One region of the Caldifermentibacillus hisashii genome, then DNA from elsewhere that is predicted to be linked to it. Evidence: riboswitches for the same ligand, from Rfam matches in the RefSeq annotation. Region 1 holds a riboswitch; each other region holds the start of a gene.

Region 1 (11,155 bases):
GCCGGAGTCGACGCCGCTACCGAACGGGCCATTATGAAAATACTGGATGAACTTAAAGCGGCAGGGAAAACAGTGATGGTTGTTCATCATGATTTACAGACTGTTGCAGATTATTTTGACCATGTACTTTTCTTAAATCGCACGGTCATTAAGCATGGCAAAACAAATGACGTTTATACAGAGGATAATATAGCCACTACTTATGGCGGCAGTATCCGTTTGATCGGGGGGAGAATAGGAAATGTGGTCCATCCTGTTAAACAGTAATACACAATGGGTTTTATTGAGTACAGCAATATTAGGGATTGCAGCCGGGACGATCGGCTCCCTTGCTTATTGGAAACGGCAAAGTTTAATGAGCGACGCCCTTGCCCATGCCGCCCTTCCCGGTGTTATCATTGCCTTTCTCTTGTTTAAAGTAAAACATTTATTTGTTCTAATTACCGGGGCAGCGATTAGTGCAGTTATCGGAGCATTTTTTATCCAAGGCATTCGCTCTTCAACAAGAATTAAAGAAGATACGGCAATGGGGATGATTTTATCAATCTTTTACGGCTTTGGGATTATGCTTTTAACGATCGCTAACCGAACAAGCGGGAACCAAAGCGGCTTAAATAACTTTATCCTGGGTCAATCCGCTTCCATGGTGCAATCAGATGTGTGGACAATGTCCATTCTTGCCATTTTGGTTGTTTCAATTGTTGTTATTGGATTTAAGGAATGGAAAATCTATTTATTTGATCGCCAGTTTGCCAGTGGGCTCGGTTTGCCGTTAAAAGGAATGGATGTTGTGTATACGATTCTTCTGGTAACAACCATTGTCGTTGGTATTCAAGCAGTCGGTGTTATCCTTATCGCAGCACTTCTTATTATTCCGGCAGTCAGTGCCCGTTATTGGACACATTCTTTTCAAGCGATGGTTATCATTTCAGCCCTATTTGGCGGTGCATCCGGTACGATTGGTACGCTTATTAGTGCAATCGGCAACGGTTGGCCAACAGGACCATTTATTGTTGTTTTGGCAGCGAGCTTTTTTATCATCTCGTTAATTTTTGGAAAAGAAAAAGGAATTCTTGTTCAATATTGGCAAATGAAGCACCATAAAAAACAGGAAATCATCCAATCAATCCCCACCTCTGTTTTGAAAAAGGAGGTTCAATAGAATGACATACACCGCCTGGATTATTTTGACAGCATCTTTAGTCGGTTTATCATGCGGTTTGATCGGTGTCTTTTTAATTTTACGGAAAATGGCCATGATGGCTGACGCTATTAGCCATACCGTTTTACTTGGTATTGTTGTTGCATTTATTATTACGCAAGAACTGACCGGAGTCCATATGCTCATCGGTGCCATTATTGCAGGACTTATGACCGCCTTGTTTGTCCAATGGCTCAACTCTTTAGATGTGCAGCAAGAGGCGGCCATTGGAATTGTATTCACAACCCTTTTTGCCATCGGGGTTATTTTAATTGAAGCTTTTGTCGGAAATGCCCATTTGGATGTCCAGCATGCTTTAATGGGGGAAATCACATTTATTCCCTGGAATAGAATTACGTTGCCAATCGTGGGAAGCATTCCAAAAGCTGCAGCCATCTTAACTCTCGTGTTTTTTGTTGTTTTATTATTTATTATCGCTTTCTATAAAGAATGGAAAATTACCACTTTCGATCCCGGACTTGCCGCAAGTGTCGGGATACCGGTTCTTTTTATGCACTATCTGTTTATGAGTCTGGTTTCAATTACAACGGTGGCTTCCTTTGACGCGGTTGGGGCGATTATGGTCGTTGCGATGTTAATTACCCCGGCAGCCTCCGCATATCTTTGGACCGATCGACTGCACATGATGCTTGTTATCAGCGGATTATTTGGAGTCGCTTCCGCCGTCATCGGATATTTTATTGCTGCTTGGATTGATACTTCAATTTCCGGGTCTATGGCATTTGCAACCGGGCTTATCTTTTTAGCCAGTTACTTATTATCGCCAAAACATGGTTTGCTTGCCAAGTATTTAAAGCCGGAAGAGACGTTCGAATAAGGCCATTGAAAAACTATTTAAAAAGATATACTAACATATATAGTATGATAAAACCCGATAATATATCTAAATACGGTGTTTAGCAAGATTATTACGCACTTTTTCAGTGGTCTCCGTTCGAATAATTGTTTTGTCTGTAAAAACTATGACTCGAAATTAGTGTAGCTTATCTTAAATACAAATATTATGTATGCGAAAGACTGCCCATCAATCAGGAAAAGAATTTTTCTATCATTCGTTTTCCAGTTGTTGCCTTCAATTCAAATTCATGTTATTATCATTACAATACTATATAAAGTATTAACCAGTCCATTAAATACACAATATATTGAAAACTAGCAAGTTAAGGTGCTTTTAGAAGCTTAATAGGGAATCCGGTGAAAATCCGGAACTGTCCCCGCAACTGTAACTGCGACGAAAGGATATAAACCACTGCATCTCCTTTGATGCGGGAAGGAATCTAAGTAGGATGAAGCATAAGTCAGGAGACCTGCCATAACTTGTTCAAGTTTCAATTCTTCGGGGGATAAGGAGATGAAACGATAGTAAGATACTTTATGTATGCTTCTTTCTATCGTTTAATCCGCTTCCCTTGAGCGGATTTTTTTAGTTTAATTGGAGGATGATTTTATGGCAACAACTACACTAGAACATGAAGGAATCAATCAAAAAGAATTGGCGGCCATCATTGATCAAATGACAAACCCTTTTCCCGCCATTGACACAACCGAGTATAAAGAAAAAATTTTTCGAAGTGTTGAATTCAAGAAAAATATAAACTCCGATCAATTAACGAAATTATTCATTACCACTGCGCTTGAAAACGTTGATGAAGCAAATCGTGCCTGGTCCTATATAGCTGCACGATTTTATCTTGACCAGCTGTATAAAAAAGCAAGCAAGAACCGCGGCTATCCGGCAGAACAAAAATATGGAGACTATTACCATTTACAAAAAATACTCGTTGATAAAGGCATTTATTCTCCAAAAATACTAGAAAAATATACAAAACAAGAAATCATGGAATTAGCAAAAATCATTGAGCCGGAACGTGATTTTCTTTTTGACTATATTGGTTTACACACATTAGCTACGAGATATTTAGTCACGGACCATGAGAAAAATACGTATGAATTACCTCAGGAACGTTGGCTTACGATTGCTTTATTTCTTATGCAAGACGAACCGAAAGAATTACGCTCTGTACTCGTACGTGAAGCTTACTGGGCATTATCGAATCTGTATATGACTGTGGCAACCCCGACTTTGGCAAACGCCGGACTCTCTTACGGTCAATTATCCAGTTGTTTTATTGATACCGTAGAAGATTCATTGATTGATATTTATAACTCAAACACCGATGTAGCAAGACTTTCAAAAAGTGGTGGTGGAATTGGCGTTTATATTGGGAAAGTACGGAGTCGAGGAAGTTCCATTAAAGGGTTTAAAGGAGCATCGTCCGGTGTTATTCCTTGGATTAAACAGCTGAATAACACAGCGGTTAGTGTCGATCAGCTTGGGCGGCGAAAAGGAGCTGTTGCCGTTTACCTTGATGTTTGGCATGCCGATATTCTTTCCTTTTTAGACCTGAAATTAAATAATGGTGACGAAAGACAGCGTGCCCACGATATTTTTATCGGTGTTTGTATTCCTGACCTTTTTATGGAACAAGTGGAGAAAAGAGGAGACTGGTACTTATTTGATCCGCTTGAAGTGGAAAAAGTCATGGGATTTCGCATGGAAGATTTTTATGATGAGAAAAAAGGAGAAGGTTCATTCCGAAAAAAATATTTTCAGTGTGTAGAAAATGATGCCCTTTCGAAAACAAAAGTTCCGGCGATCCAAATTATGATACGAATGATGAAGTCACAACTTGAGACCGGTACGCCGTTTATGTTTTATCGGGATGAGGTAAACCGAAAAAACCCAAATAAACATGCCGGCATGATTTATTCCAGCAATCTTTGTACCGAAATTATGCAAAATATGTCACCAACCGTTCAATATAATGAAACGATTGACGGCGATACAATCATTACCTATAAAAAAGTTGGCGATATGGTTGTATGTAATCTATCCTCAGTCAATTTGGGAAAAGCCGTTCCGGACGATGTACTTGATCGACTCATTCCGATTCAAGTTCGGATGCTTGATAATGTCATTGATTTGAACACAATTGAAGTCAAACAGGCCACGGCCACGAATAAAAAATATCGTTCTATCGGACTCGGTACATTTGGCTGGCATCATTTATTGGCGCTTAAAGGGATTCATTGGGAATCAGATGAAGCTGTTCAATTGGCTGATCAATTATATGAAAAAATTGCCATGTTGACAATAAAGGCCAGCGCAGACTTAGCAAAAGAAAAAGGAGCGTATCCACTTTTTGAAGGTAGTGATTGGCAGACAGGAGCTTATTTCCAAGATCGAGGCTATCTGACCGGAGACAACGCCGGGAAATGGAACGACATTATGCTTAATGTGAAAAAATACGGCATTCGTAACGGTTACTTGATGGCAGTCGCACCCAACTCAAGTACTTCGGTTATCGCCGGCTCTACAGCGAGTATCGACCCGATCTTTAAACCGTTTTACTATGAGGAAAAGAAAGATTATAAATTGCCGGTTGTTGCCCCTGACTTGGACCATCGAACATATGATATTTATCGGCGATCCGCATATATTGTCGATCAACGCTGGTCAATTAAGCAAAATGCAGCGCGCACTCGCCATATTGATCAATCAATTTCATTTAATTTTTATGTACCACATACAATTAAAGCGCAAATTTTACTGGACTTACACTTACAAGCTTGGAAATCAGGGATAAAGTCAACCTATTACGTCCGTTCAACTGCCACGGATATCGAGGAGTGCGAATGGTGTGCCTCTTAATTTCTAAATGTTGTTTGAATCATATTGACAAACATTGAAGGAGATGACAATGAATGCGCGCTATGGTTTGCTATGCAAGTTTCAGCGGGAATACAAAAGAAGTGGCTGAACTAATCTCCGGCAATTTATCGGAAGAAGGGGCAACGGTAGACATGTATCGAATCACAAATCGAAACCTCTCGATACCGGACCCTTCCATGTTTGATGCACTGTTTTTGGGGAGTTTTACATGGGCAAAAGGAGCTACTCCCAAAATCGTTAAGGACTTTGTTTATCAACTGGGCTATAAACCGGAAAATGTCTTTGTTTTTGGCACCGGTGACACACAATTTGGCGGGGATGATTTGTTTTGTAAAGCTGCGGACAAATTGGCGAAGTTTTATGCTTCCCCCCTGCCTCCGTTAAAAATTGAACAAAGTCCGCGGGGTACCCAAGAAGGGAAAGTAATCCAATGGACAGAAGGAGTTGTCAACTATTGTCAGCAATACTTAATAAAGTAAAAGTTTTAGAACCGGAAAATCCAAATAAATCGACGGCTTTGTTTGGCGGAAAAGCAAGCGGAATATTAAATTGGAATGATCTCGCTTATCCGCATTTCTATGATTATCGGGAACAAATTCGCGCGTTATTCTGGCGGGCAAGTGAAGTCGATATGACGCATGACATTAAACAATTTCCCCAACTTTCCGAGGCCGAACAAGAAGCTTTTTTGAAGATTATTGGCTTATTGGCTACATTGGACGGACCGCAAACCGATATTGCGATGCGGATTGCCGATTTTGCCACCGATCCATCGGTAAAATCAATTATGGCAACAATTGCCGACCAAGAAAGCGAGCATAATCACAGTTACGCCTATGTGTTGTCATCGGTTACGACATTTGACCGGCAATTGGAATCATTTGAAACCGGTCGGCGGGATCCGGTTTTATTAAAACGGAATGAACGAATTATGGATGTATATAATACCTTTGCGGCTGAACCGACCATTATACATGTGTTAAAAACGATGGTTTACAGCTCTTTACTTGAAGGTTTATTCTTTTATTCCGGTTTTGCCTTCTTTTATCATTTGGCAAGACAGCAAAAAATGGTCGGTACATCGACAATGATTTCTTATATAAATCGGGATGAATTGCAGCACGGTAAATTTATAAGTGAGCTGTTTCGAGCAACACTGGCGGAAAACCCTGCGTATAATACAGAGCAATTTACCGACTGGGTTTATGAACAGTTTCAATATGCCGTTGAGCAAGAAACGATTTGGAGTCGTTATGTTTTGTCCGACATTGACGGGATTGATTTAGTGGAAATGGAGGGCTATATTAAATACCGAGCCAACAAAATGCTTCGTTTATTAGGATTAAGTGATTTATTTTCGGATCATACCGAAAATCCGATGAAATGGATCCGTGCCTATATTGACAATTTCGATGATACAAAAACCGACTTTTTTGAACAAAAATCCCGCCAATACACCAAAGTCGGGGATTTGAACGGGTTTGATGAGTTGTAATTATATAAAAAGTGACAAATAGCCTATCTCCTACACTCCTCTGATTGTTTAAGGAGGTGGTGGGCGTTCAGATCCGCGAATAATGGACCATTGTCTTTGTTCTAAACGAGGATTACTTTGGTTGATTAGTCAATGTTTTTCACTATACCGATTGTAATCCAGATTTTTCATGAGCATCCATTAAAGAGATTGTTTTTTACTTTATTTCCTTGATTTTTTATGATAGGATACCAATATATAAACGAAACGAATATAGAAATACAATTGAATATGTAGAAGTACAATTAGGAGGAGTCTGTCACCAAGGGATAAGTATACCCTTAGTAACAGGCTCTTTTTGTATGTTTTTATCCTGATCTTAAGCCCCCTGCGCAAGATTTCGGGTTTACAAAAAAGGTAGATGGGAATTTTAATAAAATAGGGAAAGGTGGAATCTTATGTTTATTCTTCAATTAGCACTCATTATTTTTGCAGCCAAACTTGCGGGAAGCCTGAGTATAAAGTTTGGTCAACCTTCCGTATTGGGAGAAATCATTGTCGGGATTTTATTAGGGCCTTCTGTATTCGGATTAATCAGCGCGTCAGATACACTATCAACATTTAGTACAATTGGTGTTATCCTGCTCATGTTCATCGCCGGACTAGAAACGGATCTTGATGAATTTAAACGTTCCGGTAAGTCATCAACCATTGTGGGTTTCAGCGGAATTATCGTCCCGTTATTTTTAGGATATCTTGCAGGAGCAATAATGGATTTAACGAACTTACAATCTTGGTTTTTAGGTGTTATGTTATCAGCGACAAGTGTAAGTATTTCTGTTCAAACCCTAAAAGAACTGAATCAGTTAAAAACTCCTGAAGGTACGACTATATTAGGGGCAGCCGTTATTGATGATGTTGTTGTCATGATCATTTTAGCCTTCTTAATGAGTTTTGTTGGTGGCGGGGATATATCGTTAACAACATTAGTAATAAAGAAAGTATTGTTCTTTGCTGTAGCTATTGTAATTGCTTGGAAAGTAGTCCCATGGGTAATGAATCATTTTACAAAGTTACCGGTTAGTGAAACGGTAATTTCAACTGCTTTGTTTATTTGTTTTGTCTATTCATTTGCAGCTGAATACACGGGGGTTGCTAATATTATTGGAGCTTATATTGCCGGTATAGCCATTAGCCTGACCAAATTCAAGCATGAAGTTTTTGAAAAAGTGGAAACGATTAGTTACTCGATTTTTGTTCCCGTATTTTTTGCCTATATTGGTATTTCGGCGGAGTTTATAGGTATTCTCGATCATTTAGGTACGATTATTCTCCTTAGTATATTGGCGATCTTAACTAAATTTGTAGGTGCGGGACTTGGTGCTAAACTATCCGGATTTGGTTGGAATAGCTCAATGGGAATTGGTTCGGCAATGGTTTCCCGGGGTGAAGTTGCATTAATCGTAGCGACAATGGGCTTATCAGCAAATTTAATTACCCAAGATTTATATGCTTCGTCCATCGCTGTTGTTATTATAACGACCGTTGTTACACCCCCAATGATGAAATGGTTTTTCCAATCAAAAAACCAAACACAATCAGTCCGTAACTAATTTGATTCTTGAAATGGGGCTGTCAGCATCTATGACTATAGTTGCTGACTTTCTTATACGTTCATATTTTAGGTTTTACGTATAGCTGGTTGGGTCCTTCAAAGCATAGTCTTTGCGGTTGAGAAGAAAATTGTTTACTTATTGGCTGTACCAAAGTAAAAGGTTATCGATTTATTTAATTGACAATTTTCATATTTTCAACTAAACTTTAATTGACCAGTGGTTAATAAGGAGGATACTAATGGCGCCAAGAAAATCCGCTGAACAAGAGCTTTCAAGGGAAATGATTATGGACCGGGCACGGGAATTATTTGTGACAAAAGGTTATCAACATGTATCAATGAGACAAGTTGCGAAAGAATTGAATTGCAGTCATGGGGCAATTTACTATCATTTTAAAAATAAAGCAGAGCTATTTTATGCACTCGTCGAAGAACATTTTCAAATGTTAGACCAGGTTTTAGATCATATTATGAATGAAGATCTCCATTCCACAGAAAAATTGAAAAAAATTATGTTAGGGTTTATTAAATTTGGATTAACTTATCAAAATCATTACGAAATCATGTTTTTAATTAAAGAAGAAGATGTATTAAACTTTATTAATCAGGGACCAAATAAAAGTTATGATAAATTTGCCCAAGCATTATCTCTACTAAGTGATGGAAAATTATCGATTCAAGAAATTTGGTGTATCTTCCTTTCCTTACACGGATTTGTGACACATTATATTCGCCATGTTGTTTCTTATAATGAAGTGGAACAATTAGCTCAGTTTCATGTCAACTTTTTGTTGAAATCAATTTTGTGATTAGCACCCCCAAAGATTTTATCGGAAAATTCCGTCAAAAATAATGTTATTTAGATTTATCGAGTTTCAATACATTGTAAATTGAGCGTTCTTTTTTGAATAATGGGCTTTTGGGGTGATTACAAATTTTTTTAATAACATTTGACCAGTGGTTAATAAAATTTTAGGAGGAATCTTTATGAAAAGAGCATTAGTTTTGGGCGCATCCGGGGGTATGGGGTATTCTATTGTGAACGAGTTGACTGACAGGGGAATCGAAGTTATCGCTTTTGCACGGACAAAAAAGAAGCTAGAGACACTTTTCAGTGCTAAGCAAAATGTGACGATTTTTACAGGTGATATTTTTAAATTAGAGGATTTGATGGAAGCTGCAGCAAATGTGGACATTATTTTTCAAGCAGCAAATATTCCCTATCCTGAGTGGGAAGAAAAACTTGTCAACTTTATCGGTCAAGTTGTTCAAGTTACCGAAACGAAGAACATTAAATTAGCCTTGGTTGATAATATTTATGCATATGGGAAGAATCCCGGTATAAAGGTAAATGAACAAACACCGAAAAATCCACATACGAAGAAGGGAAATATTCGACTTCAAGTGGCAAACATGGTCATGCAAGCAAATAATAAATCTTTTATTGCTCACTTTCCTGATTTTTATGGACCAAATGCTGAAAATACACTTCTTCATTATACCTTACAGAGGGCCTTGGCAAATAAACCGTCCATCTACATAGGGAATCAAAAGATTGCAAGAGAGTTCATTTTCACCCCGGATGGTGCTAAAGCGCTGGTGGAACTTGCCTTAAATGAAACAAGCTATGGGGAAGAGTGGAATATTCCCGGACACAGTGTCATTACAGGAGAGGAAATAGTCAAGATTATTCGAGAGTTAACCGGATATAATAAAAAAGTCTTTACGGTTACAAAATCAATGATTCAAATGCTCGGATTATTTAACCCAATGATGCGTGAAGTAGTTGAATTGTTTTACTTGAATGAAGATCCGGTTGTGTTATCAGGCGAAAAATTTGAAAGACGAATCGGCCCGCTACCTCGAACATCTTATTATGATGGACTGAAACAAACGATTGACTATATGAGAGGAACGGTAAAAGTATAATATAGTTCTCGTCGGCATTTTTGAGGCGTGAAATGGCAATTTTTAGCGATGACACCTGTTCTCGTCACCATTTTGAGTCGAGAAACTCCACTTTTTGGCGGCGAGACCACTTCTCGTCGTCGTTTGGAGGCGGGAAACCTTCTTTTTTGGCGACGTGGCCACTTCTCGTCGTCGTTTTGAGCCACGAAACCTCACTTTTTGGCGACGAAACCCTTTCTCGTCGTCGTTTTTAGACGGAAAACACTATATTTTGGCGACGAGACCACTTCTCGTCGTCTTTTTGAGTCGCAAAACCGCATTTTTTGGCGACGAGATCCCTTCTCGTCGTTAATTTTTGGCAAGGCGCTACCGATTCTGTAATTGAAAACCTCTTTTTAAACCCACTGTTTACAACCAAGATTTATGGGGGTATGATAGTATAGTACTTTCGTATCGATGAAAAAAGGAGTTGAATTTTTATGAGTAGTCAAATAAGCGACGACCCCAGACCCGGACAGATTAACGGGAAAGTCATGAATTGCCCGGTCCAACCATGGTTGAATACTGATAAAAATTCAACTATACTTGGGGGCATTTTTTGACTTTCTCGAAAATGAGGAGGTAAGAAAATGTTAAAAATTTATTTATCCGATGAACTTGGCGTTCTGGAGGAAAAAAATGAAATTACCCGAGGATGTTGGGTCAATTTAATTTCACCTACAGAAGATGAAATTATTAAACTATCAAACGAATTAGATTTACCAATTGAATTTTTAAAGGATCCATTGGATGAAGAGGAACGTTCCCGGATTGAAAAGGATGAAGGAAACATCTTGATTATTGTCAATATTCCCCTCGCTTCCATGGATGAGCATAATAATATGATTTATGACACCATTCCATTGGGCATTATTTTTACAAAAGGTTGCTTCATCACTGTTTGTTTAAAAGACAATCCGATTTTACAAAGTTTCACAAAAAATAAACTTAAAAACTTCTTTACTTACAAAAAAACAAGATTTTCCTTACAAATCCTGTATTTCATGGCAACCTCTTACCTGAAGTATTTAAAACAAATCAGCAAACTATCAGACACAATTGAAAAACAACTGCATGAATCGATGAAAAATAAAGAACTCTTTTCGTTATTAAACTTAGAAAAAAGCTTAGTTTATTTTACAACTTCCTTGAAATCAAACAATT
Region 2 (11,155 bases), 390 kb from region 1:
TATGGTTCTCCTGCCGAGAAGCCAGATGTCACAACATCGGCACCGCCAAACAAGGCTACCATACCCGCTACTCCATATAAAGCCCCAAAACCTATAAACCCATTGATAAGTGCGATGAACCGAATTTTTTCAGTAGCCTCAAGGGGTTACAGGAAAATGTCCCATAGTTTGGTGCTATGGGACATTTCATGTTGATATACAAGAGGAATTGGCTCATTGATAGGGGCAATACCCCGGTTATGGGATATTTTGATTAAAGATTCCGAGACCAATGAAAAAGTGCAAATATATCCATAAGATTGACCGTCAAACACCATATCTATTTATATCCACGTGGTCTACCCTACTGTATATTGTGTGAGCAAACTTATTCAAATTGTTTTTCGCTTTAAAGATTTCTTGAAAAGTGTCCTATTGAATAATTTATCTTGAAAGAACCACTCTCGTCACCATATTTGGGCGAAAATCTGCTTTTTTTGACGACGGGACTCTTTCTCGTCATCTTTTTGAGTCGAAAAACGCCATTTTTTGACGACGAGACCACTTCTCGTCAACTTTTTTGGGCGAAAAACACCATTTTTTGGCGACGAGACTCTTTCTCGTCGTCACTTTGGGGTAAAAAACTCACTTTTTTGGCGACGAGACTCTTTCTCGTCACCTTTTTGAGTCGAAAAACGCCATTTTTTGACGACGAGACCACTTCTCGTCAACTTTTTTGGGCGAAAAACGCCATTTTTTGACGACGAGACCACTTCTCGTCACCTTTTTTGGGCGAAAAACCCCACTTTTTGGCGACGAGACTCTTTCTCGTCACCTTTTTGAGTCGAAAAACGCCATTTTTTGACGACGAGACCCTTTCTCGTCGTCACTTTTGCTCGGGAAACTCCATTTTTTGGCGACGAGACTCTTTCTCGTCGTCATTTTGAGCTGGAAAACTCCACTTTTTGGCGACGAGACCACTTCTCGTCAACTTTTTTGGGCGAAAAACACCATTTTTTGACGACGAGACTCTTTCTCGTCACCTTTTTGAGCCGGAAAATGCCACTTTTTGGCGACGAGACCACTTCTCGTCAACTTTTTTGGGCGAAAAACACCATTTTTTGGCGACGAGACTCTTTCTCGTCACCACTTTGGGGTAAAAAACTCACTTTTTTGGCGACGAGACTCTTTCTCGTCGTCACTTTTGGGCGAGAAACTCCACTTTTTGGCGACGAAACTCTTTCTCGTCGTCACTTTTGCTCGGGAAACTCCACTTTTTAGCGACGAGACCTCTTCTCGTCACCTTTTTGAGCCGGAAAATGCTCATTTTTGGCGACGAGACCTCTTCTCGTCGTCATTTTGGGGTAAAAAACTCACCTTTTTGGCGACGAGACTCTTTCTCGTCGTCACTTTTGCTCGGGAAACTCCACTTTTTAGCGACGAAACTCTTTCTCGTCGTCATTTTGGGCTGGAAAACTCCACTTTTTGGCGACGAGACCACTTCTCGTCAACTTTTTTGGGCGAAAAACTCCATTTTTTGACGACGAGACTCATTCTCGTCACCTTTTTTGGGCGAAAATCTGGTTTTTTTGGCGATGAGACGCCAAGTCGAGAGGCCAAATCTTGCCTCGATAAACCGAAAACTTGCTCATATAAAATCTCACATACTACATAAATAAGAGCAAGCTAACCGCCATGACCGCCATACCGGCAATCAGGCCGTATATGGATTTATGTGCTTCATCATATTTTTTGGCAGCGGGTAACAACTCATCTAATGAAATAAACACCATTATCCCCGCCACGGCAGCAAAAATAATACCGAACACTAAATCTGTTAAATAAGGCAGTAAAACTAAATATGCAACTAGAGCTCCGAGTGGTTCGGATAAACCGGATAAAAAAGATAACTTGAACGCCTTCCTTTTACTCCCTGTTGCATAATATACCGGAACCGATACAGCGATGCCCTCAGGTACATTGTGAATAGCAATGGCAACCGCAATTGAAATACCTAATGTCGGATCTTGCAGAGCTGAAGCAAAAGTGGCAATCCCCTCTGGAAAATTATGAATCCCTATAGCCAAGGCTGAGAAAATCCCCATTTTCATTAAACCCGGATCGTCCGAAGTTAAGCCCGGTCTGTCCTTCATATCTTCCACTTTCCTTAACTCATGTGGATTATTCTGTTTTGGAATAAATTTATCAATTAATGCAATCAATAACATACCGGCAAAGAAACTAATAACGGTAATCCAATTTCCTGCAGGGCTACCAAGTTCTGTGACCAGTGCGTTTTGTGCCTTTACAAAAATTTCAATCATAGAAACATAAATCATCACACCCGCGGAAAACCCTAATGCTAACGAAAGAAATTTTGTATTTGTGGTTGAAGTAAAAAATGCTAAGACACTTCCGATTCCGGTCGCCAAACCGGCCAATAATGTCAGACTAAAGGCGAATAATACATTTATATCCATCCTGGTTTCTCACCTCAATTCACAAAAATAATATGCTACTATTGTTTAAGAAATACAAAATTTCCCCTTAATGACTCATCTTATATTCCCATCTAAAAAGTTTGAGTCAACGAGAAAGATAAGTTGGAGGGACTTTTCACTTTAAGTATCGAGGCAAGAATTTTTCCTAATATAAACATTTAGTAGTGGAAAATTGATAGGATCATATGAATTATTTTATGACAAAAAAACCAGCCTATGCAAGACTGGTTTCTTTTGTTTAATGAAAAGCCACATTTGCCGTAGCTTTATAATGAAGTTTTAAAACCACCACTCTCAGACAAGTGGGTGTTTGCAATAGTGATCCTGCTTGCCCTCCAAGTCATATAGACAGAGATATGTCATTCACACTATATTCTCTTAAACTCCCTATAAATACTTAGGTGAAAAACTTAATTATTTATACGAACAATGCAGCTTACATTTTGATAATATACTATTCTCCCGTAAAATTCAATGGAAAATTTATGTTGGTTTGGGAGCGCTGTCATTTGTTTTTTAAAAATGTTGCCGGCATAATGACCGCAACTACTTCTCCTTTGGCACAAGGAATATCCCCAGCATATACCTCTGTTAAAACTTTCCATTTTTTTGGATGAATTTCCTCTACCATTCCAATAGCCTTTAATATCACGTTTTGTGGGGTCGGCTGTAAAAAGTCAACATGCAATGAACCTGTTACAAATCTTGGTGGTTCGGTACCGTCACCGAGTTCATGTCCATTTTTATAATGTAATGCTAATGATGCAGACCCTGTACTATGGCAATCAACAAAAGAAGCAAGTAAACCTCCGTAAACAAAACCCGGGATGGCTGTATGTTCCGGTTTTGGTTGATAATAGGTGACTGTTTTCTCTTCGGGTGTTAACCAACCTGTCCGAAAATGGTGACCTTTTTCATTTAGTCTGCCACACCCGTAGCACCATGCAATTTCTTCCCCATAATAATCTTGAACTGCCTGTTCGACCAATTCTTCCATATGAAATCCCTCCTTCTATAACATTATACGATAAACGATTAAGAATAATATATTCATAGTTAAAATTTTTCAAGGGATTCGGGAAAATTGGCTGTTTACCATATTACAATTACTTGTTTTCCTATTCCATAAAAATTTTGGTTGAAAAAGCTGAATTATAATCTCTTTTTCAAGACTCATTTTATATTCTCTTGATAGGTAAGTTTATTCAAATCTTTTTCTTTTGGAATAACATCGTTTTCACAGGGAAATTATTGACAAAATCACTGTCAAAAACTATGATTTAGTTAAAATGATAATTTCATATAAGAAATAGGTGGCTCATTTAAATATGAGTCTTAAAAGGGAAGTTCGGTGCAAATCCGACGCGGTCCCGCCACTGTAATTGGGAGTTCTCTATCGGATACCACTGTTTTCATAACGGGAAGGTGTAGAGAATGATGAACATAAGCCAGGAGACCTGCCTGTTTCAAACGCCATAACCCTACGTGGATATAGGGGGTGTGTCTGTTGCATTGAAAAAGTAGTTTAATATAACTTCATGCACAAATACATCTCCTCCATGAGATGTTTTTTTATGGCAAAAAACAACAAAAGGAGGAATGATTAGTGAATTTCGCAAACAGAGTGGGAAAAAGAATTTTCGTTTTTATCGCATTAATTTTACTGATTACCCAAAGTAGTATCTCTTCTTTACACCACGTTTTAGCAGATACACCTGAAAATAAGGTCAATGTTTCCGTTATGAAAGAAGATGGCAGCTTTTTGATCGAGCGCTCAGTCGTTGATTTTTCCGATGGGGATACGGCTGGTGATGTGCTAAAAAAGGCTGCAACCGATGTCACCTTTGAAGACTCCGATTATGGCCCATATTTAAAAGCAATAAAGGGTGTTGTTGCTGAAGGAAACAAGTATTGGGGATTTTTTGTAAATGGAATCGCTTCAAATACCGGTGTAATGGATAGCAAAGTAAAGCCGGGTGACCAGTTGCTATTTCGAGTAATTGATTGGACAAAGAACCCTACTGTGCAACCAGAAGAACTCTCATCAATTATTGAAAAAACAGCGGCTCATTTGCTTAGTAATAATTCTCTTGATTGGTATGGAGTCCTTACATTAAGCATTTTGAATAAAAATATTCCACAATCCATAATTGATTCAAAAATTAATGAAGTTGTGGCCAATAACGGTGAGTTCCGGAAAGTAACCGATTTGGAGAACACAATTATTTTATTATCTGCTGCCGGTAAAGATGCAACAAATATTGAAGGCATCAATTTGATCGACCTTTTAGTTACACACGAACGAATGACGAATCAAGGAAATAATGGGCCGATTTTTGCCTTATGGGCACTTGATAGTGGTAATTATACTATTCAAAATCCAAATGCCGAATGGACAAGGGAAAAATTAATTAACCATATAATAGGTGCCCAATTAGACAATGGTGCATGGTCCCTATACGGCCCGACTCCTAGTGTGGATATAACGGCAATGACACTGACGGCTATGGCTCCTTATTCAAATCAGGAAAACGTAAAAGCAGCCATTGAGAAAGCTGTAGTCTGGCTCTCAGCGACTCAAACAGACAGTGCCGGATACTACGATACTTTTAACGGTGGAGAATCAAGTGAATCGATAGCCCAAGTAATTGTCGGATTATGTGCCAATAACATCGATCCAACCGGTAAGCAGTTTACAAAATCTGAGTTGAATTTAGTTCAGCGTCTTCTTCATTTTCAAAAGGATGACAATGGATTTGCCCATTTACTGACACAAGATTCAAATAGCATGGCAACGAATCAAGCATTTTTCGCATTAGCCTCTTATCAAAACTTTTTAAAAGGTGAAGTACCTGGTAAAGAACCAAATCAGCCTGAAGTACCCGAACCAACAACTCCAGAAACACTTTCACCGGAAGAATTTGCAACGGCTTTAAATAGTAGCCGTCAATACTTGCTTGACCATCGTGTTAATGATTTGTATAGTACCGTTGCATTTAATGCTTTAGGGGTAACGATTCCAAGTGATTATATTGATCAGTTAATAAACCAGGTTACTGCCAATAAAGCTGAGTTTCGTAAAGTAACTGATTTAGAGAGTATTATTTTATCTTTAACCGCTGCTGGCAAAGATGCGACAAAGATTGCCGGCTATAACTTAATTGAACAGTTGGTTAATCATAAAAATATGACGAATCAAGGAAATAACGGGCCTATCTATGCCCTGCTTGCTTTAGATAGTGGTGGCTATCCTGTTAATGAAAAGGCTGACTGGACAAGAGAAAAGATAGTTGACTATATTGTAAAAACTCAACTTAATAACGGGGCATGGTCTTTAGCAGGAGAAACGCCCAGTGCAGATTTAACCGGGATAGCGATTGCTGCTCTTGCTCCCTATTCAGAAAATGAAAATGTTCAAGCAGCCATTGAGAAAGCTGTAGACTGGCTTTCCAGTAATCAAACGAGCTCAAGCGGATTTTATGATACTTTCGCTGGAGGAGAAGCAAGTGAATCGATCGCATCTGTCATTATCGGTTTATCAGCAGCAGGAATTGATCCGACAGGTAGTGATTTTACAAAAGCAGAAGGGAACCTAGTCAAACGATTATTGGACTACAAAAATGCTGATGGCGGATTTTCTCACCTTATATCGGAACGTGAACCCAACCCGATCGCTAGCTCTCAGGCAACTTTGGCTCTCGCTGCATATCAGAAATATAAAAATAATCAAGGTTCTGTATTCCATCTCGTTGGCGACCTCGAACCGGTTCCAATAAAAAATTCGGTCGAAATAAGTAAAGAACAAGATCAACAGGTGAGCAAAATCGAAACAACAAAAGGTGCTGCCACAAATCTAAACGGTAAGGAGCAAAACAACTCAGAAAAGACATTGCCAGAAACTGCAACGAACACGTATCTCTTTCTATTCATTGGGATTATACTCGTTACACTTGCGGTCATGGTTACTATTTATCAGCATAGGAAAAAGGCTATTAGCAAGTAATTTTTACATGTATAAGCATTTCGATTTGGTTTGCAAATTTGTTGAGCACTTATGTTATCAAGTAGTTTCAATATGTGTCAACATTTCAATTTGAGTTACCAAAATTGTTTATCAAGGACTTTAAACATGTATCAGCATTTCGTAGGGGTTCAATTATCTTAGAATCCGTGGACATCATGCTCTATCAGTAAACTGGACATGCCGCAAAGATAAGGATACTGGACACGAAAATTCTTTGGAGGCCCTACTTCAAAATCGAATTTATCCAGTAAGTGGTTCTTAATAAAGGAGGGCTATCGTGAGAAGCGGGAGCCCTCCTGTACAACCACTTAAGTAGAGAATCATGGTTTTGGACAGAAAGCTGTGAAGGGACTCCTATTCAACCATTCAAGGAGGGAGAATCATTGAAACTTTGCAAAAAAGCACTATTTATCCTTTTATCCGCCTTCATTTTATTGTTTGCAGTTGGTTGTCAAAAAGACAGTGCATTACCTGAAAATGAAACGCTTTCCGAGAAAACAACACTCGAAAAACCTTCTAAAGAAGAACATGAAATGAAAGGAAATAAGGAAAACGGTTCAACAGAAGAGGGAAATTCAGAAAACAGTCCAAAGGAAAATGAGACAAAAGCTAATACAGAAAACAAACAATCAAATCCAAACACAGATAAAGCAACTGAGAATACAGGCAATAAGCAAGAAAATACAAATACCAACACAGCAAATAAATCGAATACCCAAACTTCTAAATCCGTTGAAAATAAAAGTACAACACCAGCACCGAAAACTGAATCCGGGCAGCCAGTGAACGGAGGAGGACAAACTTCCGCACCCGCACCAGCGCCAAAGCCGAAGAAGGATACCGTTACCGTATCGGTGGATGGTTACCAGGGGCCAATAAATGCACCGATTCCAACGGTCTTTCTTTCCCCGACAGAGGTAGAAATTGAATCGGGATATACCGCACTCGATGCCACATTAAAAATTTTAAAAGACAAAAAGATACAGATTAGTGTCAGAGGATCGGGCGCAACTGCTTATGTTGAGGGAATTAACAACATATATGAATTTGACTATGGCCCACTAAGCGGCTGGTTAATCGAAGTAAATGATGTATTAATAGATAATAGCGCGGGGATTGAGCCAATAAAAAATGGTGATAAGATTGAATGGATCTATACACTAGACTACACGAAAGATACCACTTACTAAAAATTTACAGGTGATAAATAATGATGATCAGTAAAAGACAGACAGTTGGAGGGGGCAAAGCTGATGGATAACGGATTCCGCTCTCTCCATCCTTTTGTCATATTTCTCTATTACGTTTTAGCCATTGCCATGATTATGCTTTATCAGCATCCATTTTTTTTGACCTTTGCATGCCTTCTTCTCGTGATTTTTAACTTTGTCTTAGATCAGGGAAAAATGCTAAAAAGATGGGTATCCATGATGATTGTTTTATCCTTGTTATTCCTTATTTTAACACCATTGACGAATCATCGCGGCAGTCATATTTTGTTCTACCTATTTAACAGTGCAATTACATTGGAAGCCTTGGTCCAAGGATTGCTAAATGCCTTGACCCTAATCGCCATTCTTACTCTAACGATTACTTTTAACTATTGCATGACTTCGGATAAATTTTTATTTTTATTTTCCAAGTGGATGCCAAAATGGTCTTTGTTAGCCATGCTTTCCGTTCGATTTGTTCCCTTGCTGAATAGAAGACTGATGGAAATCACAACTGTACAAAAAGGAAAGGGTTTGTCCGTCGCTTCCGGCCCTCTTAAACAAAGAGTCAAACATGGTTTATTGCTTGTTCAAGTGTTACTCACCTGGTCACTGGAAGATGGTATTCAAACAGCTGACTCGATGTCAGCAAGGGCTTATGGATTACAAAAAAGAACGAAATATACCCCCTATAAACTACATATGAATGATGGTTTCATGATACTCATCCTGGCAGGTTTAACAGGCACCGGCATATTTGGCTGGTGGTTGGGTGATGGCGTCCTTACCCTAACACCATTTTTAGAACCAACCATTTTATATGGGCGTGAATGGGTATTTTTTACGATTTATGTTCTCATCATTGGATTTCCGCTAATTGTGGAAGGAAAGGAGGCTATACAATGGCAATATTGGAAACGGTAAAGGTAAGTTTTACATACCCGGATCAATTGCTACCAGCCCTCAATCAAGTTTCATTTTCTGTTGAACCCGGAGAGTTTATTGTCATTTGTGGGCCTTCCGGAAGTGGTAAATCAACTTTGCTCCGAATGGTAAAACAAGAAATTGCCCCCTACGGAGAGCGATCCGGCGAGATTTTTTATAATGGAAAAAAATTGACCGAATATGAACCTGTCAAAATCGCTAAAGAAATTGGAATGGTGTTTCAAGACCCTGAAAATCAAATTGTGATGGATCGGGTATTTGAAGAACTTATTTTTGGATTAGAAAACATCGGCATGCCGACGGAAACCATGCGAACAAAACTTGCAGAAATGGTCCATTTTTTCGGAATCAATCATCTTCTTGATAAGAAGATTCATTTTTTATCCGGCGGGCAAAAACAAATTGTCAATCTTGCCTCCGTTTTGCTAATGGAACCGCGGATTCTTTTACTTGATGAGCCAACAGCCCAACTCGATCCCGTGGCCGCAAAGGATTTCCTTCATATGGTAAAACAAATGAATGATGAATTTGGAATAACAGTTCTTATTGTCGAACACCGATTGGAAGAAGTCTTTCCTTTAGCCGATCGGGTTTTCGTTTTCGACCATGGTTCGTTAAAAATATCCGGTCCACCAAAGGATGTGATTGCGAAAGTTTGGCAAGAACAGTACCGACCATTATTTCCTTATTTGCCAAGTACGGCATTATTATATTTGGAACACGCAGATAACTTACAAATTGCCGATATTCCTTTAACCGTCAAAGAAGGAAGGAAATGGGCTTCTCAACTGAAGACTCACCAGTCCGATACCTCCTTCAAAAAACAAGAAAATTATAATGAAAAACAGAACCCTATTCTGCAAGTAAAAAACATTTATTTTCAATATGAAAAAACAGGCAAAAAAATATTACAATCTTTATCTTTAACTATTAATGAGGGGGAATGGTTAACAATTGTTGGTGCCAATGGGACTGGAAAATCGACATTACTTAAGGTGATGGCCGGTCTTGAAAGTCCCCAGCGAGGGAAGCTAATTTATAACGGGAAAAAGTATTCAAAACCAATTTCCACTGATATTGCCTACTTACCGCAAAACCCGAAGCTCCTCTTTATACAAGATACCGTCCGAGGAGAATTAATCGAAACGGCACAGCAATTTCATCTTGAAAATTATGAAGAGAAAATAAATTGTTTGGTAGAGTTATTAGGAATTCAGTCCATCCTTGATCGTCACCCGTATGATGTAAGTGGCGGGGAAATGCAAAAAAGTGCATTAGCGTGTGTATTATTACCACAACCGAAAATACTCTTACTCGACGAACCAACGAAGGGACTCGATCCGGAAATGAAAGTTGCGTTAGGCAAATGGCTTAAATCGATGCAAAGCCGCGGCTTAACAATTGTAATGGTTACGCATGACATTGAATTTGCCGCACGTTTTTCTGACCGCAGTGCGATGATGTTTCAAGGAGAAATTACTGTCACTACTTCTACAAAAGACTTTTTTAAAGGTAATGCTTTTTATACAACGGTAGTTAATCGGATGACACGGGACGGAAACATTCCAGAGGTGGTAACAGTTGAGGAGGCTGAAGAAAAATGGGGTTCTCAGAAAATCAAAAACTAAAAAAACAGAAATATAAAAACTTGCTTATTGCTGGGTTACTAATCCTGTTAGCAGTCCTGCTCATCTTTGTACCATTATTGGTTGAAGAACAATATATATTGGCAAGTATTCTATTTATGGTTTGTTCCTTTTTTCCTTTGATGATTAAGTATGAACATAAAAAGGTTACCAGTAAGGAACTCGTTTTAATCGCTATTCTTGGGGCAATTGCTGCCGTGAGTAGAGTACCTTTTGCCAGCATTCCAAGTGTCCAGCCAACTACCTTTGTTATCATTATGGCCGGCGCTGTTTTTGGGGCAGAATCTGGTTTTGTTGTAGGTGCATTAGCTGCTATCGTGTCAAATATTTTTCTTGGCCAAGGACCTTGGACACCTTGGCAAATGTATGCCTGGGGAATGGTTGGCTTTGCTGCCGGGCTTTTAAAAAACACTTGGGTTATGAAAAGTTCAGTAGGACGCTCGATTTTTGGCTTTATCACCGGCTTTTTATTTGGATGGTTTATGAATCTTTGGGTTGTACTGACCTTAATGAATAGTTTTAATTGGGCACAGTTTATCGGGTTTTATACGGCTAGTTTCTATTTTGACTTGGCCCATGCTTTATCAAATGTTTTCTTTTTACTTGTATTTTCGCAAAGCTGGCTAAAGATTTTAAAAAGATTTCAAAAGAAATATGGTTTGTTGACAGCATACGGATAAGATGAGCGAATGACCCCCTCTTACCGGCATCTTGTACTTCACGAATGGGGTTAACCGAAATACTGACACCTTGATGGTTTGTAGCTTTTGATTTAGACGACAATAGAACGAACAGGTACATTACCTTTTTGGTGGTATTTTACTCAGAGTCAGAACAATGGGGAATCTT
Region 3 (11,155 bases), 1.2 Mb from region 1:
GCAGCACAAAAGAACAGGAAAATGGGTTAATCAGGAGGTTTGTTAAATAGATAGATGATTATTCGTAAACTTAATATCAATGAAACCCCACCAATGGACCTGTTGTTATTGGCAGACCCTTCCTTGGAACATGTTCAGGAATATATTCAACGGGGAGAATGCTTTATTGCTGAAAAAGAAAACCAGATCATTGGTGTTTATATCCTATTACGGACTAGACCGGCAACTGTTGAATTAGTTAATATTGCTGTTGACGAAAAGGAACAGGGGCTGGGTATTGGCAAGTGGTTGGTGATGGATGCCATAAAAAAAGCAAGGTCTTCAGGATATGAAATCATCGAAGTCGGAACAGGAAATTCAAGTATTGGTCAGCTCGCTCTATACCAAAAATGCGGCTTCCGAATAACCGGAATTGACCGCGATTATTTCGTGAAGCATTACCCTGAGCCAATTTTTGAAAATGGCATTCAATGTAGGGATATGGTGCGATTAGCATTGGATTTGTAAGGGTAAAAAGGTTCGTATGTAGATAAATCCTTCTAATAGAATATTTGAAAACATCAAAGCTATAGCTAAAGAAGTAATGTTAAAATTCGAAAAAGCTTTAAAAAGGTGAAACTAGATTGATTGTGGGTATTAACCGCTCGGAAAAATCAACAGCTGCCAATCTATTAAGCAAGCAACTTTATAAAGCAGAAATTAAAATACCGCTTTTCACCTAGATGATTACATTGTTGAAAGAGCAAGCGTTATCGGCCGGAAGAAGAACAATATTTAGAACGGGGCAACCGGTCCGGCAAGCGGATTTGGTTATTTTTAATTGACGGGGGAGAATTCAGTGATAAAAATATGTAAAGCAGACGAAAGCCATGTTGCAGGCATAGCAAAAGTTTGTACAGAAGGATATTGGGCAACGTATCAAGAACTGCTTACGAAAGAACGTATTCAGAGAATTGTAGAGGAGTTTTATAACCATGAACGGATTTTACAGGAAGTGACACATAGTGACCGTAATTGGGGCGGTTATTTTGTTGCTGTTGAAAATAATGTTGTCGTCGGTGCCGGTGGCGGCGGAATGATTGATGAAACGACAGGGGAACTTTATGTACTCTATGTTGACCCGAGTCGCCGCAATGAAGGAATTGGCACAATGATTTTGGACGCCATTACGAAACAGCAAAAAGAAGAGTTTAACGCTACTGAACAATGGGTTTCCGTTGCAAAGGGCAATATGAAGGGAATTCCTTTCTATGAGGCAAGGGGATTTGTCTTTCAACATGAACGTGCAAGCTATGGTAATGCAGAAGGGGAAGATTACGTTTCGTTAAGGTATTTCCGGAAGTTATAAAATGATCATGATGATCGCACTACAAAACAATAACATTTTTTCAACCAATGAAGTATTAGAAATGATAGAAAAAGAACTATAGAGGGAAATTTATTAAGCGTGTGGTAGTAATAGATACATTAAGAAAAGCGCAGAGCGCCCGCTTAGCGACGTACAAACTGGAGCGCCCCGCAATGAGATAAAGGAAACACGGTGAGGGACGAGCCGATAGTTGACTTATCGTAGTGGAGGGGAGTGAAGTTTGCTAGTCGCTGGCGCTCGTAGCTAGACAATAAAACTAATCCCAAGTTAATTGCTTGTATTTTTATACTTTCTTATACTATTAAAAAATAATCCTGCCTCCTTTTACACTGAGGCAGGAAAAACGCGACCAATAAGTCCGGATCACTAAAACTACCTTATTACAGAAATATCCTTGATGAATGAATTTGCTTTGATATGACAAAATAGGATGTTATTAATACAATTCCATATAAAACAACGCTAATCAGTAAGGCTATTAAGGTCATAAAAAGAGTGAATTCAAATGTGATAACGAACAAACAAATACCAAGGATTGTCCCAAGAAAGATACTACAAGCAGTCCATGTTGCCGTTTCCTTTAAATATAAGCGCTGAATAGTCTTCAGTTTCCACCCGATATCTCGGAGTGTAAGCATTTCTGTCTGCCGCAAAGTTAAGAAAGAAGTATTACTCTCCGCCACTGTAATTACGGCTAAAATAACAGACACAACCATTATTAGCAATAAGGAAAAGGAGATAGCATTATAAATATAGGACCCGAGATTGGTATCGGATGTCAAGCTACTTGTTGTTGAAATTGATCCAATAACGAAATAGAGCAAAATCGTGATAATCATTAATTGAATAAAAGTTAAGACAATAAACTTTCTGTAGTAATAAAGATTCCGAACAAATATTGACTTACCTGGAGCCCCTTGTTTAATCGTTAATTGATAGTTTGATGGTTTTAAACAAATAATAAAAATAATGAATCCAAAAAGGAAGCATATACCAGACAATAATAACAATGATGATCCATCGAGAAGTTGAAAATAAATGAAACTGCACATAATAATAAAACTAATAAAAGTGGCAATAACCCCCAGAATCCCAAGTTCTAAAAAGTGAAAAGTGTTGATATGCCTGTCACTCCAACCAATATCCGATAAAATTTTTGTTTCATTTTTCCTTGTATTCTTCCAAAAGAAGATTCGATTCAAAATATAAATGAATCCTACCAATATAAATAATCCACTAATTAACATATTAGATAGATTCCATCCATCGGTTATCTTGGCAGCAGCATCTAAACTTGTCCATTGCTGGGTTACCATTCCGATTCCTTCTACATCAAGTTGCATCGTTTTTGGCGAGGCACGGGCTACGATATCAATATGGAAATCGCCAAGTTTGTGTAATTGTTCAACGACGTGAAGGATTTTTTTCTCTGCCTCTTCATCGTATTGGTGAATACCGGCTACTTTTATACGAATAGCATCAATAGGTTTTTCACCTTTAATATGAACTGTGTCATTAATATCAATTAATCCGTGGGCCGGTGAGGAAATGAAACTCCCCGGAACTGCTGTTTCATGGACGACTGTTCCATCCTTTGTCGTTGTAGGTGCTTGATGATAAATCCCTAGTGGGCTTGCTGCTAAGGATTTTTCATATTCCTTCGCTGAAAAGGCATTAATTGGAACGAATAAAAATGGTACAGCAGTTGTATTATAATATCCTGGTTGTCCGTGTTTTTTGATTTCACGGTAAGTTGGTACATGATCTTGTTCTCCAACTTGTTTAACAGCTAAATAATCCTTTTTATTTGATATTCAACCGGGCTTGTAGAATAAAATTGACTTGATTCACTAATTGAAGTAGCGTAATTTTCAGATGGAGATATGTTTCCATTATAGTCCACTGAAAATGGTTCGAAATAAAAGGGTGTGACTTGATTAGATAAGTCAAATGTATACGACGTATTAGATATTGGTTCTAAGTTAGATAAATAATCAATAAGCGATTTTCTTGCTTCATCATCTACAAATTCTAACATACCATCATGGGAAGTAGATATACCCAATTTTTCTTTCAATGCAAGTGTATCTTTTGTTTCCCAAGGAATGTTTTGGATGATTATATTTATTTTCACAGAAATTTTCGGGTCTTTCAAATACAAAACCTTTATGATTGCTGCCTTTTCTGCAAACGACATGAACATTTGTTCCTCAGGCGTTAATTCCCGAATTAATTCATTAAAAGGAATACCAGTTAATTTTCCTTCTTGTTCGAAGTCTATGCCCATAACAAGATGAAACGATTGGGGAATCATAAATCTAGGCTTTTCACCACTGACGGAAGTTTCCGTTCGTCTTTTAAAGTCCTTTAAAGAATCAAAACCATCAAAATATCCATCTTGTTTTAAGTAAAATGTCTCTTTTTTATCACCCCATTGATATTCATGAATTCCATCTGAGGTGATGAACGAGGCACTCAGTAAACTACTAGACTCAGGAAAAGGAAAATCTACAGTCCGAGAAAATCCAGTGAAATAACCTAATGAAGCAACCGGTGCGGCAATTTCAATCTCTTTCATAGATTGAATCTTTTTCCACATTTCAATTGTGATTCCACCATTTCCTGCTCCTAAGTAATTCTCTTCTACTACACCTAACGTTTTTTCAACGGGTGTCTGACTATCTTTAGCGCGGACCAGTATGTCATAGCTTCCCCGTGCAAAATGTTTAATATCATCATCTACTTGTGCTTGAATATCTTTAATTGAGTGAAGACTAATTGTACTAACTGTTAAAATAGCGATCATTGCAATAATGAAAAGTGCCGAACTTGATTTATTGTTTTTTACGGATGTCCATGCATACTTAATCATGGTGCAACTCCTTTTCTCTCAATGTCCCATCTGCAATTTCGATAATCCGCTGTCCTTTATTCGCTACAACTTCATCATGAGTAGCTAAAATGATTGTATGACCTTCTTGATGGATTTCCTCAAGCAACATCAAAGGATTATCCCGATTTACAAAATCTAGGTTTCCTGTCGGTTCATCACATAATAATATTTCCGGATCTGTTATCAATGCACGAGCAATTGCAACTCGCTGTTGTTCACCACCCGAAAGCTCGCTTGGTAAATGGTTCATTCGATGCGATAAGCCGATTTTTTCAATGATTTGTATTGCCTTTTTTTGAATTAAACTCCTTTTATTATAAGGGATGAGTGGAAGCATTACATTTTCCAAAACAGAAAACTGTGGAAGTAGACGAAACTGTTGATAGACAAAGCTAACTTTTGTGTGCCGGAATGATTTCTTTTGATTCTCTTTCATTTGATAGATATTCTTTTCGTCAATGACCACAGTTCCTTTAGCCGGCACTAGTAATCCGCCGATTAATTTCAGAAAAGAAGTCTTCCCCGAGCCAGATGGCCCAATAATCGATACCCATTGTCCCGTTTCTACCGTAGTTGACACATCATCTAAAACGAATATTGATTGATTCGTTTGTGTTTGATATGCGACCGTCACATTTTTTATTTCTATCATGAAAGTCCCCTCTATTCGAAAGAGGGCTATCCCAAGCGTTTCATACCATTGATTGTTTAAAAAGAGAATAGCACTTCGAGAGATAGCCCTCTTACCCTATTTTTATCTGTATAAATACACTTTACCGCCTACACTATCGGTGCCTGCAGAAGAAACAGTTGCGCGTGGAATATATTTTAAACATGGAAGTATTTTAACTATGTAGCCAGTTTTTACGTATAAATCGTTCATTTAAGCAGTTACTTTTTCCTTCTGACAAAATAAAAAAGTTAAGGGCTGCTGAAGTATTTGAATTCTATTTTTGGATGGAATTTGGATAAAGTATTAAGATTATAAAACGAATACTATATACCGGATTTTAAGTCTATAAATGAAAATTGCATTTGAAAAATTAACTAACCTTTTTGAGAGAAGAAATATAAAAATCGATGGGTTTGATAGACTAATATTCCTTATTGATGCTCAAGCGAATTTAGTCGTTGCTCATTCCTTCGCCTAACGAAAACAAACCCGTATAAACATTCAGCAGCCCTTTATATTAATTTATTTTTATTAATAGCTCTCTTTTAATTATTTTTATTTCCGATACTAGTATCTACTTATAAAGATACATTGATTATAATATATTGTAAATTACGTAATTTATATAATTTATATAGGGGTTAGTACACAAAGTTACGATCGACTTGTGTAAGTTTAAAAATAAAGACTTACATTCATAGAAATAATTGAGAATGCCCCTTTTTTTGTATAATCAGTATATTAGGAATGTATGAGGCGTTAGTTGGAGGAAGGGGTGATTGTCGTGTCTAATATTGGGAAACTGGTCAAACTAAAAAGGTTGGAGAAAAATATGAAACAAGACGAACTTTGTCGAGGAATTTGTACTCCCTCCTATCTAAGTAGAATTGAAAATAATCTAGTTATTGCGGATGATGGATTATATACGCTTCTCTTTGAAAGGCTGGGAATCAATTACAGACTGATAGGTCAAAATAGTAGTTTAGTTGATTCAAGAATTGAAAATTGGTATAGAAATTTATTGGAAATGAACGAAGGAAATGAAGATATCGAGGAATTAAAGGAATTTGCACAAATTGCTGGGGAAGAATCCTATAGTAAATTTCAAATTGTATATTGCCGCTACCTACTTATAAAAAATGATATGGAAGAAGCCGATAAGTTAATCAATACCCTTAGGCAAGTTATTTCCTGTGATACAAATCGGAATTTCTTTCTTCTCGCTAATGTTTTACTGTTATTTTATATTAAGAAGAATGACTTTGTGAAAGCAATTGAAACGGGAGAAAAACTAATAAAACAACATGGATATGAATGTTTAGGGGGAAAATTGGAGCTGGGTATTTTTTATTACAATTTAGCCCTAAGTTATAAAAACCTATACTATTATGAATTAGCTAGCTCCTATGTGAAACGAGCGCTTTCAATATTTAAAGATGAGTATCTTTTAGAAAGGGCTTTAGCTTGTCACATCATTCTCGGCACCTGCTATAATAATCTAGGCAAGTTTCAAGACTCATTAGACACGTATCAATTGGCTGAAAGGATATTGGATTACTTACCGAAAGAGGAACATAAAAAGTATCGTTTTGCTATTAATAATAATCTGGGGAACTGCTTTGAATTCCAAGGGAAGTATTTGGAGGCAGTTAACTATTATATAGAAGCAACAAAATATTTAACGTATCAGGACCCAAATAATGCTATTTTAAATCTAATCCGTTGTTATTATACGTTAGGAGATTTTTCAAATGCGAAAAAATGGATACAAAAAGCCCGTTCCAATGATAGTGGCATGATTCCTGAAAAGTTCGACATACAATATAAAGTCTTTGAAACAATAATGGCTGACAATCTTACTGTAGAATGCATGATAGATATACAAAAGTTAAGTATAGATTACTTTTTATCGATGAATGATTGGATGCTTACCGCTTATTACTCTAAATTATTTGCTTCATTATATGAATCTAATAATCTTTATAAACAAGCAAATTCAATGTATAAGCTCGCTTTGCAAATACGTAATGAAAACATACAAGGAGAGAATGAGGAATGAAAAAGCTACTTTTTGTAATCTTATTCACTTTGTTTTGTAGCATTTATTTTGAAAGTGATTTTCAAGTAACTAGTGATGAGGATGTGGGGCCAATGAGCGATCATTCTAGTGAAATAGAAAATGGTTAAGATGAATCAAATAGCTCGCGTGACAAAAAACCACCGGACCTCCGATGGTTTTTTGCCAAATTCATAAAGTTTCTCTATTCCAACTCAAACGCCCCGGTATAAAGCTGATAGTACTTGCCTTTTTCTCCAATCAGCTTCTCATGGTTGCCGCGTTCGATGATTCTGCCTTGTTTAAGGACTATAATACATCAGAGTTCACCTATGAAATTAGCTTGTTAAACGATTTGGTTCACGCCTACAACAACATTCTCCACTTGTCTTTTCATTATATGCACGGAAAAAAGTCCTCCACGATGCAAACTATTAATTGTGGAATGCTTTTTCATCATAGTTTGAGCTGTTTTCTTTTAAAACTGGTTTTTTCACTAATGCTAATAATAAAATCATGCCGATTATGCACAGAGAACCGAGCCATTGAAAAAATCCAAACGGTACTTTCAACCAGAAGACGGTGGTCAACACGGCGGCTAATGGTTCAAGGCTACCAAGTAAACTAGTTTCCTTTGGTTCTAAGCTTTGCAAACTCTCAATATAAAACCAGAAGGCTAACATTGTTCCAAACAGTATGACAAAACTGAGATACATTACGATTTCAAAGTTGAAAGTTGCTATATGTATTCTCCAAGGCGGATGGATAAAACTGAGAGCAACACCGCCGATGATCATGGCCCAACCAACGATAACAAGGGAACCGAATTGCTTGATAAGCGGGACGGCATACAATGTATAAAAGGCGAGTGCCACACCGGATAAAACGCCCCAAATAATGGCCGGCATTGGTACAGAGAGTTTAGATATCGAACCGTTTGTCAATAATAAAAAACTTCCGATAAGGGCTAAGCAAACCGTGATAACGTCTTGCCCGGTAAGAACGGCCTGTCTGCGGAAAACGGTATAAATAATAATCATGACAGGTGCCAAATATTGTAAAAGTGTAGCCACTGCCGCATTACCATGGCTGATAGATGCCATATATGTATATTGGACTGCCAGCATACCGAGCAACCCGAAGATAATTAATTGTATGGATGACCTTTTCTGTTTCCATACACGAATGATTTGGCTCCGTTCTTTTTTAAAAAATTGGATAGTCAATAACGCAATTCCGGCAAGCAATAATCGGATGGTGACTAGCCAATTGACCGAGATACCAAATTGTTGAAACAGTTTTTGTGAGACAGTGCCGCCGATTCCCCAAAATATCGCGCCGAGGATGACTAGCAATAACCCTAATTTTCTTGAATACGTGTTCATAATGTACTCCTGCCCATTAAATAGTCATACCACTATCATAATAAAAATATTTCCTCTTTTCTATAATTCCCATTAAAAAAGAGGACATCGACTGCCCCCAAATGATTTAGAGAAGTAAATCTTTATATTCCTCACTGTTTTCCAATACTTTTTTGGCATAAGAACATTCAGCGATAATATGCAGTTGGTTTGCTTTCGCATATTCCGCCACTTGATTTACCAACTGTTTACCTAAACCTTTTCCATTATGTCCTTCATTCACAATCGTATGGGTTATAGTGATTTGTTGTTTACCGTCGAGATCGGAAGGAATGTACTCAATTCTTGCAATGACTTCCCCGTCTTCTTCCATGTAAAATTGATTGGTACCTGCTTTTATTTCTGCCATCTTAAACCGCCTCCTAGTTCTCACTTTATTTAATAAATACGTTTTCATTAGTATAACAAAAAACTTATTGAATTACCCTGAAAAAAGGTCTAAAAAATAGATAATATATTTACTTGGACTAAGCAATTCTACATGTTATAATTCTTGCATAAGAAAAAATTTCATATCCAAAAGGATTAGGTGTCTTTTTTAAAGACTTAATAGGGAAGTTGGTGAAAATCCAACGCGGTCCCGCCACTGTAAATGGGAGCTCTCTTATATACAAGCCACTGTCATCGGAATGGGAAGGCGGAATAAGAGAGTGATGATCATGAGCCAGGAGACCTGCCTATTCTTTTGCACCAAAAAACCTACGCGGATAGGGAGGTGTGCAATATAGTTGTTCATTGCATCCTCGAATTGATAGGATGTTTTTTTGTCTTTTAATGAGGGTCATTTTTAAGCCGAAACCAATCGAATTTTATCGATAGTTAGTTTATCAAAATAGAGGAGAGATTCACCTTGAAAAAAAGATACATATTTCTAATCCTGTTGCTTACATTCGGATTACTTGCCGGGTGCGGGGCAAAGGATGACTCGAAAACAAATCAAAACGGAGATAATACTAAAACAGAACAAGCAGAAAGTACAACAGCCGCCTTCCCGGTTAAGATTAAAGATGCCGTCGATCAGGAAGTGGTCATTGATAAAAAACCGGAGAGAATTGTTTCCTTAATTCCGAGCAATACAGAGATTGCCTTTGCGTTGGGACTTGGTGATGAAATTGTCGGCGTATCCGATTTTGATAATTATCCCGAAGAAGCATTAGAAAAAGAAAAAATTGGCTCTATGGATTTCAATGTAGAAAAGATTATTTCCTTAAAACCTGATTTAGTGCTTGCACATGCATCAGGTGCTCACAATTCTGAAGCCGGATTACAACAGTTGCGAGATGCGGGCATAACCGTTCTTGTTGTGAATGATGCGGAAAACTTTGAAGACGTCTATGATTCTATTAAAATGATTGGGAAAGCGACAGGGGAACAAGCTAAAGCACAATTACTTATTGATGACATGAAGACGAAAATTGAAAAAATTCGTGAAAAAACTGCAAAGATTCAAGATAAGAAGAAAGTATATATAGAAATATCTGCCCCTGATATTTACGCCGCAGGGAAAAATACATTCATGGATGAAATGCTGAAAATCGTTCATGCAGAAAATGTGGTGACCGAAGAGGGATGGCCAAAAATTGAACCGGAAGCGATCATTGCCGCCAATCCGGATGTCATCATAATCACTTACGGATCCTATACGGAAGGGGCAGTTGAACAAGTGCTAAGTCGAGAAGGTTGGGACCAGGTGAATGCTGTAAAAAATTCTCAAGTAGTCGATATTAATTCCGATATGGTCACTCGTTCAGGTCCACGTCTCGCTGAAGGGGTAGAGGAAATTGCAAAAGCAGTTTATCCGGAAATTTTCCAATAAGAAACCTTTTGCGTATATGGCAGCATCCATCCTTTTGGTTGCTGCCATTCTCATCGGTATTTCAATCGGTACTGTAACGGTTCCGATTGGTGATATTGTCAAAATTATCGGATCACGTCTTTTTAATATATCGCATGTAAATGTCGATCCGATGTATACAACAATCGTTTGGAATATTCGCTTTCCCCGTGTCGTTTTAGCGGGATTGGTTGGTGCGTCCTTGGCCATTGCAGGAGCCGCCTTTCAAGGGTTATTAAAAAACCCGTTAGCTGATCCTTACACGCTCGGTGTTTCATCCGGGGCTTCGGTTGGTGCTGTTTTGACTATCTTTTTGCATATCACTATCCCTGTCATCGGTTCATATACGCTGCCGTTTCTAAGTATTTTATTTGCCCTAATAACCATTATTGCTGTCCTTATTTTTGCAAAAAGAATTGATCGCTCAATGAAAGTCGAAACGATTATTTTAACAGGTGTGATTTTTAGCTCCTTTTTAAGTGCTTTTATATCCTTGATGATTGCTTTGACAGGGGATGAACTTCGGCAAATTGTCAGCTGGCTAATGGGAAGCGTTTCGATGAGAGGTTGGGAATATATTCAGATTATTTTACCGTTTTTTCTTATCGGCTCGTTTCTATTACTTATGAATGGAAATGAACTAAATGCGATGTCCTTTGGTGAAGAAAGGGCGCAGCATTTAGGGGTAAATGTAAAGAGACGGAAAATGCTTGTATTAACAGCGGGCTCAATTTTAACCGGGGCAGCTGTTGCGGTATCGGGAACAATTGGTTTTGTTGGTTTAGTCATCCCCCATTTAACAAGATTACTGTGGGGACCTGATCATAAGCATTTATTACCATTATCGATGTTAACCGGAAGTGCTTTTTTAATATTAGCGGATCTTACGGCAAGAACCGTCATTTC

What was found. A riboswitch is a leader RNA that binds a small molecule or an ion and turns the genes downstream of it on or off. The one in region 1 is predicted to bind cobalamin.
Region 2: it holds a riboswitch for cobalamin, as region 1 does, so the genes downstream of both, NSQ14_RS18425 (DUF4430 domain-containing protein) here and NSQ14_RS01545 (ribonucleoside-diphosphate reductase subunit alpha) in region 1, are expected to answer to the same signal.
Region 3: it holds a riboswitch for cobalamin, as region 1 does, so the genes downstream of both, NSQ14_RS14880 (ABC transporter substrate-binding protein) here and NSQ14_RS01545 (ribonucleoside-diphosphate reductase subunit alpha) in region 1, are expected to answer to the same signal.

Annotation. Positions count from the first base shown of each region.
Region 1 is NZ_CP155467.1:293,280-304,434, reverse strand. It holds gene NSQ14_RS01560 (metal ABC transporter ATP-binding protein) at 1-267, shown strand, start outside; gene NSQ14_RS01555 (metal ABC transporter permease) at 242-1,162, shown strand; gene NSQ14_RS01550 (metal ABC transporter permease) at 1,164-2,039, shown strand; cobalamin riboswitch at 2,369-2,551, shown strand; gene NSQ14_RS01545 (ribonucleoside-diphosphate reductase subunit alpha) at 2,670-4,934, shown strand; gene NSQ14_RS01540 (flavodoxin) at 4,988-5,434, shown strand; gene NSQ14_RS01535 (ribonucleotide-diphosphate reductase subunit beta) at 5,386-6,450, shown strand; gene NSQ14_RS01530 (cation:proton antiporter) at 6,888-8,042, shown strand; gene NSQ14_RS01525 (TetR/AcrR family transcriptional regulator) at 8,284-8,853, shown strand; gene NSQ14_RS01520 (SDR family NAD(P)-dependent oxidoreductase) at 9,032-9,973, shown strand; gene NSQ14_RS01515 (hypothetical protein) at 10,068-10,304, shown strand; gene NSQ14_RS01510 (magnesium transporter CorA family protein) at 10,582-11,155, shown strand, end outside.
Region 2 is NZ_CP155467.1:3,855,229-3,866,383, forward strand. It holds gene NSQ14_RS18400 (hypothetical protein) at 606-752, opposite strand; gene NSQ14_RS18405 (hypothetical protein) at 1,178-1,306, opposite strand; gene zupT (zinc transporter ZupT) at 1,647-2,459, opposite strand; gene NSQ14_RS18420 (PaaI family thioesterase) at 2,986-3,477, opposite strand; cobalamin riboswitch at 3,775-3,959, shown strand; gene NSQ14_RS18425 (DUF4430 domain-containing protein) at 4,087-6,483, shown strand; gene NSQ14_RS18430 (DUF4430 domain-containing protein) at 6,888-7,694, shown strand; gene NSQ14_RS18435 (energy-coupling factor transporter transmembrane component T) at 7,758-8,639, shown strand; gene NSQ14_RS18440 (ABC transporter ATP-binding protein) at 8,618-10,288, shown strand; gene NSQ14_RS18445 (ECF transporter S component) at 10,261-10,986, shown strand.
Region 3 is NZ_CP155467.1:3,044,995-3,056,149, reverse strand. It holds gene NSQ14_RS14925 (GNAT family N-acetyltransferase) at 55-507, shown strand; gene NSQ14_RS14920 (GNAT family N-acetyltransferase) at 839-1,348, shown strand; gene NSQ14_RS14915 (FtsX-like permease family protein) at 1,750-2,685, opposite strand; gene NSQ14_RS14910 (hypothetical protein) at 3,159-4,241, opposite strand; gene NSQ14_RS14905 (ABC transporter ATP-binding protein) at 4,234-4,914, opposite strand; gene NSQ14_RS14900 (hypothetical protein) at 5,768-6,994, shown strand; gene NSQ14_RS14895 (hypothetical protein) at 6,991-7,122, shown strand; gene NSQ14_RS14890 (DMT family transporter) at 7,426-8,376, opposite strand; gene NSQ14_RS14885 (GNAT family N-acetyltransferase) at 8,483-8,764, opposite strand; cobalamin riboswitch at 8,926-9,110, shown strand; gene NSQ14_RS14880 (ABC transporter substrate-binding protein) at 9,266-10,231, shown strand; gene NSQ14_RS14875 (FecCD family ABC transporter permease) at 10,197-11,155, shown strand, end outside.